DNA from 4 places in the Bacillus sp. PK3-067 genome. Region 2 is predicted to be linked to each of the others. Evidence: riboswitches for the same ligand, from Rfam matches in the RefSeq annotation. Region 2 holds a riboswitch; each other region holds the start of a gene.
The links. A riboswitch is a leader RNA that binds a small molecule or an ion and turns the genes downstream of it on or off. The one in region 2 is predicted to bind lysine.
Positions count from the first base shown of each region.

Region 1: it holds a riboswitch for lysine, as region 2 does, so the genes downstream of both, M1D73_RS15340 (amino acid permease) here and M1D73_RS04490 (amino acid permease) in region 2, are expected to answer to the same signal.
Region 3: it holds a riboswitch for lysine, as region 2 does, so the genes downstream of both, lysA (diaminopimelate decarboxylase) here and M1D73_RS04490 (amino acid permease) in region 2, are expected to answer to the same signal.
Region 4: it holds a riboswitch for lysine, as region 2 does, so the genes downstream of both, M1D73_RS08750 (aspartate kinase) here and M1D73_RS04490 (amino acid permease) in region 2, are expected to answer to the same signal.

Region 1 covers NZ_CP096490.1:2,970,308-2,973,458, forward strand. Annotated here, with positions in the region: gene M1D73_RS15330 (sulfite exporter TauE/SafE family protein) at 1-206, shown strand, start outside; gene M1D73_RS15335 (GNAT family N-acetyltransferase) at 243-692, opposite strand; lysine riboswitch at 1,013-1,206, shown strand; gene M1D73_RS15340 (amino acid permease) at 1,319-2,785, shown strand; gene M1D73_RS15345 (iron-sulfur cluster biosynthesis family protein) at 2,900-3,151, shown strand, end outside.
Region 2 covers NZ_CP096490.1:858,618-861,768, forward strand. Annotated here, with positions in the region: gene M1D73_RS04490 (amino acid permease) at 1-913, opposite strand, end outside; lysine riboswitch at 1,061-1,242, opposite strand; gene racE (glutamate racemase) at 1,444-2,274, shown strand; gene M1D73_RS04500 (DUF3626 domain-containing protein) at 2,385-3,151, shown strand, end outside.
Region 3 covers NZ_CP096490.1:1,353,761-1,356,911, forward strand. Annotated here, with positions in the region: gene M1D73_RS07075 (LTA synthase family protein) at 1-789, opposite strand, end outside; gene M1D73_RS07080 (DUF3888 domain-containing protein) at 1,044-1,439, shown strand; lysine riboswitch at 1,529-1,710, shown strand; gene lysA (diaminopimelate decarboxylase) at 1,891-3,151, shown strand, end outside.
Region 4 covers NZ_CP096490.1:1,670,112-1,673,262, forward strand. Annotated here, with positions in the region: gene M1D73_RS08745 (VOC family protein) at 10-462, opposite strand; gene M1D73_RS08750 (aspartate kinase) at 692-1,921, opposite strand; lysine riboswitch at 2,124-2,310, opposite strand; gene M1D73_RS08755 (DoxX-like family protein) at 2,503-3,151, shown strand, end outside.

The DNA of each region.
Region 1 (3,151 bases), 2.1 Mb from region 2:
TATTAGTTGGTGGTCTTATTATCTTTACAAACATTCGTACACTGCTTACTACATTTAAAGTGGATCCAACTATTATTTCACTTTCTTACGTTGCAGTTGGTCTTGTCGTTATTATTTCTATTTTCATTGCTGTTCGTAATCATTCCAATCGTCCTAATACGTCAACGGCTGAGTATCCGAATGATCAGAAGCAAATGCTACCATAACTATAAAAAATACCGCTCAATTTAGAGCGGTATTTTTTATTTTTCTATTTTCCAATTAATCATCATTTCTGTAGCATTTACTCTCTTCATATGTAACTTTTCTAAAACACGCATCGAACTATAATTATCTAGAAGTGTCTCTGCAATTATTGTTTCTACCTCACCTGTTTTGAAAGCCCAATCGATTAGTTCTTTTACAGCTTCTGTTGCATAGCCCTGATTCCAATATTTCTCAATGAATCCATAGCCAATTTCTACTGTTTGATTCTCGTTTGGTTTCCCTTTAAACCCAATATCACCTAAAACGCTATCATCTTCTTTTCGAAGAACATACCACGCCCCCCATGGTAATAAAGTTGCATCTTTTTTTACATTCTTTACATGCCCTACAATATGCGGGCCGCTATTGTATCCTTGCTCGTTAGCGACTTGAATCCTCTCTTCTGTACACGGCACTATATAGAGCCTTTCTGTTTCTAATTTCATTTTGATTTCCCCTTTTTGCTTAAACGTTACCCTAATTATAACAAATAATATGACTTTATTATGAATGTCGAATTATATTTTTCTGAATTTTCTTTTAATTTAGAGGGTTTTTCAATATTTTTTGCGAAACATTTGTATAACAATTTTTTCTTTGCTTATTGCTACATAATAGTAGGTTCGGGTGGAGTTTTGCAAGCGTTTCCTATACAATAACCGATATTTTTTGACTTTTCCTAACAAAATATCTTGCAATATATTCAGAAAGTCATTACAATTGCCATATATTAAAAATCTTAGCAATATATAAATCCTCATCAATCCGATGAGGTAGAGGTTGCGACTTTTAATAGTAAAACGGACGAGACACAGAGAATGTCAGCTGACTCCGTTTGAAAGGAAAAGTTGCCGAAGTTTATATTTCTTCTCTGGAAATATGAGCTGGGGCTGTCTCCGAAAGGAACAGAACTGTCACGTTTACAAAATTACCGTGTAAACGTGGGGTGCTATCTTAACGGAAGGGTATGATGGGGTGGTTATTTGTGAAACGTTCCGCCAAATTCCTTTGGCGGTTTTTTGTATTTTTCTCCCCCGCTCCTTCCTAACCTACAAGAAAAGGAGTGTTGAACATGAATAGCGCAACAAATCAATCTACCTCTAAAACGCAAACTACACAAGGACAAGGTGAATTAAAACGCGGATTAAAATCTCGTCACCTTACGATGATTTCTCTCGGTGGTACAATTGGTACCGGACTATTTCTTGCCAGTGGTGGTGTCATCCATACAGCTGGACCTGGTGGCGCATTAATTGCATACGCCGCAATTGGAATTATGGTTTATTTTTTAATGACAAGCTTAGCTGAACTTGCAGCTTACATGCCTGTTACTGGATCTTTTAGTACGTATGCAACAAAATTTGTTGATCCATCACTTGGCTTTGCACTTGGATGGAACTATTGGTATAACTGGGCAATTACGATTGCTGCTGAACTTGCAGCCGTAACATTAATTATGAAATTTTGGTTCCCAGATACCCCTTCTCTTATTTGGAGCGGATTATGTTTAGCTATTATTTTCCTTTTAAACTATTTATCTGTTAAAGGGTTTGGTGAATCTGAATATTGGTTCGCACTTATTAAAGTAGTTACGATTATTATCTTTTTAATTGTTGGTTTCATGATGATTTTTGGAATTATGGGCGGTGAAACGGTTGGATTTAAAAACTTCACTGTTGCAGATGCACCATTTAACGGCGGTATCATGGCAATTATCGGTGTGTTTATGGCAGCTGGTTTCTCATTCCAAGGTACTGAACTATTAGGAGTAGCTGCTGGTGAAACTTCTGATCCAGAGCGTAATATTCCGAAAGCGATTCGTTCAATCTTTTGGCGTATTCTTTTATTCTATATCCTTGCAATTCTCGTTATCGGTTTATTAATTCCTTATACAACTGAAAGCCTTGCTGCAAGTGATGTTACAGTAAGTCCGTTTACACTTATTTTTGAAAAAGCGGGCGTTGCCTTTGCTGCTTCTGTTATGTACGCTGTTATTTTAACGGCAGTACTATCTGCTGGTAACTCTGGTATGTATGCATCAACTCGTATGCTTTGGGATTTAGCTCGCCAAGGAAAAGCACCAAAGTTTCTTGGTAAATTAGATAGCCGCGGTGTACCTGTTAACGCATTAATCGTAACATCAATTGTCGGTAGTATCGCTTTCATTGCTTCTTTATTCGGTGACGGTGTTGTATACATTTGGTTATTAAATGCATCAGGAATGTCTGGCTTTATCGCTTGGGTCGGCATTGCAATTAGTCATTACCGTTTCCGTAAAGCATATATTGCACAAGGAAAAGATTTGAAAGACTTACCATATAGAGCAAAATGGTTCCCATTTGGTCCAATCTTCGCATTTACACTTTGTATCATCGTAATTTTAGGACAAAACTACGGCGCATTTATGGGTGAATCAATCGATTGGAATGGCGTACTCGTTTCTTACATCGGTTTACCACTCTTCTTAGTACTATGGTTAGGATATAAATTTACGAAAAAAACAAAAGTGATTCCACTTGATAAATGTGAACTAAAATAAAGTGAAACGAGCAAACAAATTTGTTTGCTCGTTTTTTGTTGCAAACCTCTTTCCTTCCCTATTGCTCCTGTTTTTGCCATAATAGAAGAAATATAAATAAAAGGTTGGGATACAATGAACATTCGCATTACTGATGAAGCAAAAGCAGCTATACATAGATTAGAACGTGAAGACAAAAAGATCATTCGCATTAGAGGAACAATGACAAACTCTTGTAGTATTTTCGTTGATGTCGATTTAATTTGGGATACATTTAACGCAGATGATGTTGTATATGAAGATGCGGAGCTTATCGTACAAATGGATTCATTTACGAAAGACTACACTGGTGATACAGTGAAGCTTGACTATAAGACGACAGGTTTT
Region 2 (3,151 bases):
GTAATGCCATCAGTTTCCCGCCGCCATGACCCATTGCAGCGTTTAGTGCATCTGCTAATGGACGTTCAGAAGCTTGTAATTTATCAACGTGAAGTACACCCATTGTTAAAATTGTAATTCCTAAGTAGATGGCAACTGTAATAAGTAATCCCGCAACTGTTGCGCGTTTTACCGTTTTTGGAGAAACAGCACGGTTTGATAAAAGAACGGCTGATTCAATTCCGATAAACGCCCAAAGTGTTGTAAGAGCAGCTAAATTCACTTGTGAAAGAAGACCGTGTGATGCCCCTGATTTATCAATCATCGGTGTGTACCATTGTCCAAATTTAGAAGCTTCGAATGCAAATAACGTAACGACGATGAATAAAAGGAATCCAGTTACTTTCGTTGTTGTTGCTAAGAAGTTTAGTTTTCCAGCTCCGCTTACACCGTTTGTTAATATAATATGAGTTCCCCAAAGTAAGATGGAACAAATCGTAAATGTAATTAGTTTTCCGACTTCTACGTTAAACGAACCGATTGAAAATAGTAGTCGCGTATCTTTCATAATTGGGAAGAAGAGTGATAAATATCCCGCAAATGATGTAATGATGGCAACGTTACTTGCCCAGTTTGCAACCCAATATCCCCATACCATACTGAAACCAGCCATTTTTTTCTTTTTTGGTGTTGAGAATAAAGCATATGCATGACTTTGTGGCCCTGTCGTTAAATCAGGACGACGAATTGCTAAATTACCGAAAACAAGAGCTAGCATTAAAACACCAAACCCTGTAGTTAACCAAGCTAAAGTGACACCGAGTGGGCTTGCTGTTTGTGCCAACGTACTTGGCACCATGAAAATACCAGCGCCAACCATGTTACCGACAACGAAAGCTGTTAGTACCCAAAAGCCCCATTTTTTTTGTTGCATAGAAAATACCTCCAAAGTTAGTATAACCAAGTCAAGCGAGGAGATATGTATGTCTTCCTGAGTTAGGAAGAGAAGTCCCAAACAAAACAAAAAAAGCATGTAATTTGCCGCTACATGCTTTCTATCTTATAAGAAACCCACGACATACCTCTCGATAGCTCTCCACAAACGAAACGTTTGTGACAGTTCTGCACTTATTAAATGCAGACCCAGCAAGCGTGCATGGTGGACACGACTTACTTCGGCAACCATTCCTTTCTCATTCCTTCATCAATGCCACTACATCTCCTGAAATGATACTCTTAATGATTGCAACCTCTACCTCACCGAGATACGAATGAGGATTTAAATATTAAATTAACGTCTTTAAGAGTAACAAATGAATTTTTATACGTCAATGGATATAGTAATAATCAGATTATAGAGAAGAGTTTGTGATTAAAAGTAAGAGGGGTTGTTATGTGATATTTGAATTTTCGTAATATAATACATATTATTAGCGCTAGATGATTGAAAAGGGGATGAAGTAAATGTCTGTATGTCATAAACATTCAGTAATAGGTGTGCTAGATTCGGGAGTTGGGGGATTAACAGTTGCGAGCGAAATTATAAGACAATTGCCTAAAGAAAGCATTTATTATATTGGTGATAATAAGCGTTGCCCGTATGGACCAAGAAGTGTAGAGGAGGTGCAATCTTTCGTATTTGAAATGGTTGAGTTCCTCAAACAGTTTCCATTAAAAGCGCTAGTCGTAGCATGTAATACTGCTGCAGCTGCTGCATTGACTGAGCTGCAAGAAGCACTTTCCATTCCAGTTATTGGCGTTATACATCCAGGAGCAAGAGCGGCAATTAAAGTAACAAAGAAAGGGGAAATCGGGGTAATTGGAACTGTAGGTACGATAAAATCTAATATGTATGAAAAAGCATTACACGAGCTGGATACATATTTGGAAGTGCATAGCTATGCTTGCCCGACTTTAGCCACAGTTGTAGAAAATCAATTAGAAGATACAGCATATGTCACGCAGCAAGTGAAACAAGCTTTACTTCCATTAACGAAAGAAGATATAGATACGTTAATTCTTGGATGTACGCATTATCCACTTTTAGAGTCCTATATAAAAAAGGAACTAGGAGAAGATATAACGATTATTAGTTCTGCAGAAGAAACGGCGATAGAGTTAAGCACCATTTTACAGCACAAAGGAATTTTGTCTGACAATCTGAATCCGAAACATCGTTTTTTTACAACGGGATCTGTTTTATCATTTGAACATATTGCTGAGCGATGGCTAGGGTATCAAATTTCTGTAGAATGTGTACATTTGCCTATGAAAAATGCGTGTATGCATAATTAAGATTTAGTAAATTACGTTTTTAAATAAATGAGGTTCGTTTCATAAGAAGGAAAGAATAAGCTTTTAATTGAAATGATTAAGGTCATTTTAATTAAAGGAGAGGTTTGATTATGGAATTATCAAGATCTCAATTATTTGCTTTAGAGTATATTTCAAAATATGCAGAGAACGAAAAACGTGAGGCTAAAGCAACGATTAATCATATACTTAAAATGTCAAATATTACAGATGAAATATTTGAAGAGGCTGTCGCTAATTTAAAATCTCACGCAAGGATTGCTTTACACTTTCATCCAGACAGACTAGATTCGAGTAAGAAAAGTGTTGCTGAAGCACTATTTGAGCAAGGAGTATATAAAAGTCAGTTTGAAACATTGCTATCTAATGGAAGCGTATCTGCTTATCCTGGTGGTGAACGTGACCTTTGGGAAAAGAGAATATTTGGAGGGGCATATCAATTAGAAGGCGTAACGAATGATCAACGTCCAAAATACGGAGCGCTAAATTTAATGTTACATCCAGATGGGCCAGCTCCGCGTTTTGGTTCCTGTTATTTTCTCTTATCTCCAAAAGTTTCTTCGCGTTCTACATATACATATTTAGATTCGCATCAAGATCCGAAAGAAAAGGGGACTTATGAGGAGTTTGATATGATTTTAGCTGCTCTTTTGGAAGAGACATTCGTAAGAGATTTTGCAATTGGTGAAGGAAATTTGACTCCAACAATATTAATTAATCATTTACTGGCTAATCTGAAAGGGCCGTTTATAGATGTAGTAAGCAAAGAGCCAGCCCGTAATCTTAATCATTATATTGAAGCGCAGATTCATGGAGAGATTTCTCTAAAAGAAGACGTGGAAGCGCTTGTTGCAGATCC
Region 3 (3,151 bases), 500 kb from region 2:
TATTTTTTTATTAATAACAAAGTTTTGTGTAGATTCCATTGAAATTAAAATTACATTTTTACCTTTTGCAGCTCCAAATAAGTTTTTATCAACTTGTTTGTCTTTTGAGTCTGTATAGTTTTTAATTTCAGAAAACCCATCCCCACTTGCAAATACACGCTCAGCTGAAGACTTGGATTGAAGCGTAATATCAAATAGATGGTATGTGTATAAACCTAAATTCTTCACGACAGTTTGACGGTCAAATGAGCGCGAGAACATTTGTGGTTTATAAATAACTGATACAACAATTTGTAGTGCTAATAAAGCTGTTACACCGCTAAAGAAAGTTCGCTTCTCTGAGCGGGAAAGTGGTGTTTTGTCGCCAAATGATGGGAATTTACGTGAAATAAACATTAAAATAATTGCATCTGCAAATAAAAGTAATGTTTTGTACGTAAAGAGTTCTTTTATACTTGTCCCTAAATCAGCCATATTGTTTGTTTGGAATAAAACCGGGAAAGTAACGAAATCGTTATAGAACCCATAAAACATTGCGTTTCCAAATAAAATAAATGACAGTATAAAACTGATTCCAATTGTAATTCGGTTTCGGTGCTTAGATGCAAGTAAAGCTAAGCCGAAAAATAAAAGTAACGCAGCTAGTGGATTGATAAAAAGCATGAATTCTTCAAAGAAATTATCAATTTTAATATCAAATGCTAGCTTGTACACAATATATGTTTTAATCCATAGTAAAACGACTGCAACGAGTGCAAATCGCAGTTTTGGAAACAGATGTTGTAGCATAATATACTCCTCTCCTAAAAAGCATGACAGTTCTTGTGAGTCAGTTTGCTTAACGACTCATTTTATATATACGAACAGTCCTTTGTTATTATGATTATTATACTATGAGTATCATTATACGAAAATAAAAGAAGGTTGTGGGCTTTTTTATAATAATCGAGTAGAAAAAGAGTGGTGGGAGACAATAAAACAGAATTTCTATGTATGATAATTATCGTACGCAGAAAGAATCGCGTGATAATACGGAGGTTATAATGCGAAAATTATTATATTTTATAGCATGCAGTAGTGTTATACTTTTTACTTCACCGAGTGTGTCGGTAGCCCAATATGATGCACCTCTTATGGAAGATGCACTTTATTCTGTTTTATTTCCAAAAATAAATAAAGCAATTGAAAAACAATATGGAAGTTTGAAACCTTATCAATGTCCTAAAATTATTAGTTTAAAAAAAGTGTATAGCGGTACATATTTATTTCAAGCAAGTATTGAAGTGACAAAGTATGAACGTGTTGCTGGGAAAATTGCTCCACCATTTGAGAAGGTAACGATTACATTTAATAACGAAGAAGGCGAATGGGAAGTGACAAAGATTTCAGTAAAGCGCTTACCAAATGATACGAAACTAAACTGTGAAAAAACAATATAAAAAATTGTTTGACAAATAAAATGGTCCTTTGGTATTGTTAATAGCAACAATTAGATGTTTGAAAATTAAATAGACTTACCTCATCTACTCTCAAAGGTAGAGGCCGCGATAGGAAAGAGTAAGCTATGGGAGATTTAATGGAATCTGTGATCATAGGTTGAAAGGGACTATTGCCGAAATATAAGAATAACCATCTTATTCATATATTGGGACTGCATTGAATAAATGTAGTACTGTCATAAGATTTATTTTATGGAGAGCTATTTGGAGATGTTGATGCGGTTTCTTATTTTGAGGAGATAACAACTCGTTTATTTTTTCAATATATATTTTTCCTAATAAGAAACGCGTGTGAACATTGTTCCGCGCGTTTTTTGTCTATCTAAAAGCGTGCTGCAATGAATAGAAGATTGGGGTTATGAGTTTTAGAGGAAATAAGGGAGGAATTTAAATGTATTTACACGGCACAAGCCGAATTAATGGGCAAGGACACTTAGAAATTGGAGGGTGCGATACGACGCAGCTAGCAAAGCAATACGGAACACCACTTTATGTATACGATGAAGAGTCTATTCGAGGAAAATGCCGAGCATTTCATCGTGCTTTTAAAGAAAGTGGTTTCTCTTATCAAGTAGCATATGCAAGCAAGGCGTTCTTGTGCATGGAGATGTGCCGAGTAGCTCGTGAAGAGAATATGTCATTAGACGTTGTTTCTGGGGGAGAATTATATACTGCGCTCCAAGCAGGATTTCCGGCATCACGTATTCATTTTCATGGAAATAATAAAACAGAAGAAGAAATAGTGATGGCTCTTCAGGCGAATATCGGTTGTTTTGTCGTAGATAATTTCTTTGAATTAGAAGTTTTACACGATTTAGCGATGCAACATGGGAAATTTGTGAACATATTAATTCGTGTAACGCCTGGAGTAGAGGCGCACACACATGAATATATTACAACAGGTCAGGATGATTCGAAATTTGGATTTGGTGTTTCAAATGGTCAAGCAATGCAGGCAATTGGATTGGCTTTACAAAAATCCAATTATAATGTGCTAGGGATCCATTCACATATTGGGTCGCAAATATTTGAAACAGCTGGTTTTGTTCGAGCAATTGAAGTTCTTCGCCAATTTTTAGAAGAAGTGAGAGAGCAAACAAACTATGTAGTAAAAGTGTTAAATGTAGGCGGGGGATTTGGAATACGTTACACAGAGTCAGATACACCATTAACTCTTGAGACATATGTGCGAGCTGTAACAAGTGCAGTGAGAGAACAATTTACTGTATGTGAATATCCATTGCCAGAAATATGGATTGAGCCAGGCCGTAGCATTGTAGGTGATGCTGGGACAACAATTTATACAGTTGGATCTGTGAAAGATATTCCTGGTATTCGGAAATATGTATCAGTCGATGGTGGAATGACAGATAATTTAAGACCTGCTTTATATAATGCGCGTTATGAAGCGATGTTAGCGAATCGAGCGAATGATGAGAATGAGGAACTCGTTTCGATTGCCGGGAAATGCTGTGAGAGTGGAGACATGTTGATTTGGGATATTCATTTACCGAAAGTCGCTGCTTCTGATTTACTAGCAGTTTCCTGTACAGGAGCATACGGGTACTCGATGGCGAATAATTACAATCGGATTCGAAGACCAGCCGTTGTCTTTGCAAAAGGCGGAACATCGCAAGTAGTTGTGGAACGCG
Region 4 (3,151 bases), 810 kb from region 2:
AAACATTACTTATTTATTACCGAGTTCTTCTGCTAAACCGATTAAAATTCCTTCGACTCCACGAATGTAGCAGAGACGATACGAGTTCTCGTACTGAACTACTTCGCCAACGAGCTCTGCACCATGCTTAGTGAGTCTCGATACCATTTCGTCAATATCCTCGACAGTGAACATGACGCGTAGATAACCGAGGGCGTTTACAGGAGCTGTTCGGTGATCTGCTATAGTAGGAGGGGTGAGAAATCGCGAAAGTTCAATTCGGCTGTGGCCATCTGGAGTGACCATCATAGCAATCTCTACGCACTGAGAACCGAGTCCAGTTACGCGACCAGCCCATTCACCTTCGACATTTGCTCGACCTTCGAGATTCAAGCCAATCTCCTCAAAGAAAGAGATTGCGTTATCAAGGGATTCTACAACGATGCTGACATTGTCCATTCGTAGTAATTTGTTGTTTGCCATAGTCTTATCTCCTTATGTATAAAAGTTTATTATTTAATTATCCTCATAATTATACTACTAAGTAGTTACAAATTCCTTTCAGTCAAAAACACCTTGTCACAGTATAGGAAAATGTGACAAGGTGTTTTTTAATATATCATATAGCATCTTGTTAACGAATAGCTTTTTAATTAATAGGAAGGAAGTAGATTAATATGTTTTTTTTATAAGCGTTACTAAACATATCAAATTAGCTCATTTGCACGAAAGGCTCAATTTTCGCCATAAATGATTGATGCAGCGCCTCAACGCCTGTTACTAAATGAAGGCGGTCAATAACGACAGACACTTTAATTTCTGATGTACTTACCATTTTAATATGAATATCTTCTTCTTTTAAAGTAGTGAACATATTTGCAGCGACACCTGGGTTAGATACCATGCCAGATCCTACGATTGATACTTTTGCTAAATGATTTTCATATTCTACTGCTTCATAGTGAAGTGCCTCTTGATTTTGTTCCAATACTTCTAATGTTTCTCTTAAATCATTAGAATGGATGGAGAAGGAGAGATGAACAGTTCCTTCATTTGTAATACTTTGAATGATGATATCTACATTAATATGTGCCGCTGCTAATGTAGAGAAAACAGTTGAAAGTGAACCTTGTTCTAATCCTTTCACTGTGATGCGTGTAATATTATCTTCAAATGCAATACCTTTAACGATTGATTGTTGTTCCATGTTACATTCTCCTTTTACAATTGTTCCGTTTTCTTGTTCCATACTTGAGCGAACTTCTAAAATGACATTATGATTTTTAGCAAACTCAACAGCACGCGGGTGTAATACACCAGCACCGAGGTTTGCAAGTTCTAACATTTCGTCATAAGAAATTTCATCTAATTTATAAGCATCTTTTACAACTCGTGGATCCGTCGTATATACGCCGGTCACATCTGTGTAAATATCACATTTTTTTGCGTTTAGTGCAGCAGCTAATGCGACAGCAGTTGTATCAGAACCGCCTCGTCCAAGCGTTGTAATTTCAAAATCTTCACTGACTCCTTGGAAACCAGCTACAATAACAATCGTACCTTCAGCAAGATAAGATTGAATACGATCTGTATGAATGTCAGTAATCCGTGCACTACTATGTACAGATTCTGTCGTAATACCTGCTTGCCACCCTGTTAATGAAATTGCATGATAGCCTTTTGCTTGCAGTGCCATTGTTAATAATGAAATAGTTACTTGTTCTCCTGTAGATAGAAGCATATCCATTTCACGTTTACTTGGATTTTCTGTGATAGCGTTAGCGAGTGCGACAAGTTCATCTGTGCTTTTTCCCATTGCTGAAACGACAGAGACAATGCTATGACCTCGTTCATATTCTTCAATAATTAAATTTGCTACATGTTGAATGCGTTCGACGCTTCCGACAGAAGTGCCACCGAATTTTTGAACAATTGTTTCCATTACAGATTCCTTCTTTCGTCTATTTTTAAGAATAGATTAGGAAATATATAAATCCCAATACTCCTGTAGTTACCAGAAAGACAAACAAAAAACACCATCTCAAATAAGTGAGGATGGTGCTGTTACAGGAAAAGGGAAACAGAAAACGGAGCTAATAAAAAAACCGCCAAAAAAGGAATATCATAAAAAATGATATCTCTTTTTTGTAGATAGCTCTTCATACGTACACGTCTGTACATATGACAGTTCTGTTTCTATTCGAAAACAGCCCCAATTGATAAATGCAGAGAAACTTATCAATTTCGGCAATACTTCCTTTCATCTAAGTTCATAGACATCTCTGTGTCTCCATTAGAATACTTATAAGTATCGCAACCTCTATCTCACGTTTTAGGCGAGAGTGTTTGATTTATGAAGTTGTTGGTAACATTTGTTTTATAATAATTTAAATTTTTCGGGGAATCAAGTGTTTTATATATATTTTAAAAATTCTTTCTTTTTTCTGAGGAAGTTTGTGAAAAATGTAGCAAAATAAATTCATTGCATGTACATTAAACTTATAGTGCATAGGAGGTGGGAGAATGAAAAGGAAACAGCCTATTTATGTTGCGACAAAAATGAACACGACGATGGGAAAATTATGGGAATATACGCAAGAACCAGATATACATACAGAGTGGGATGCTCGCTTTACTGAAATTTCGTATTTAGAGAAAAAAGAAGGAGAACCACAGAAGTTTTTGTATAAAACAAAGATTGGATTTGGGTTTGAAATAGCTGGAGAAGGGGAATCAATAGGTGAAATAAGAAAAGAAACTGGTGAAAGAATTTCCTCTTTAAAATTTTGGACGGATAATACATTATCTCTTATTCAAATAGGACGTGGTTATTGGAAGTATACGCCGAATAAAGAATACATCCATTTTGAGACACAATATGATTATGATACAAGATTTGGTCGTATAGGAAATGTGATAGATTCCTATATTTTTCGTCCGTTATTAGGTTGGGCGACTGCTTGGAGTTTTGATGCCTTAAAATTATGGTTAGAAAAGGGGCTTCATCCTAGGTTACTAATTAGAAGAACAATGACGTATTGGCTCGTATGTTTTTTATTTGCTTTTGTATGGATATATCAAGGGATAGTGCCAAAACTACTTTTTACTCATTTAGAAGAAGTAAAGATGCTTTCTGTATTAATCGGTTCAAATGAAAATAGTGTATATATAC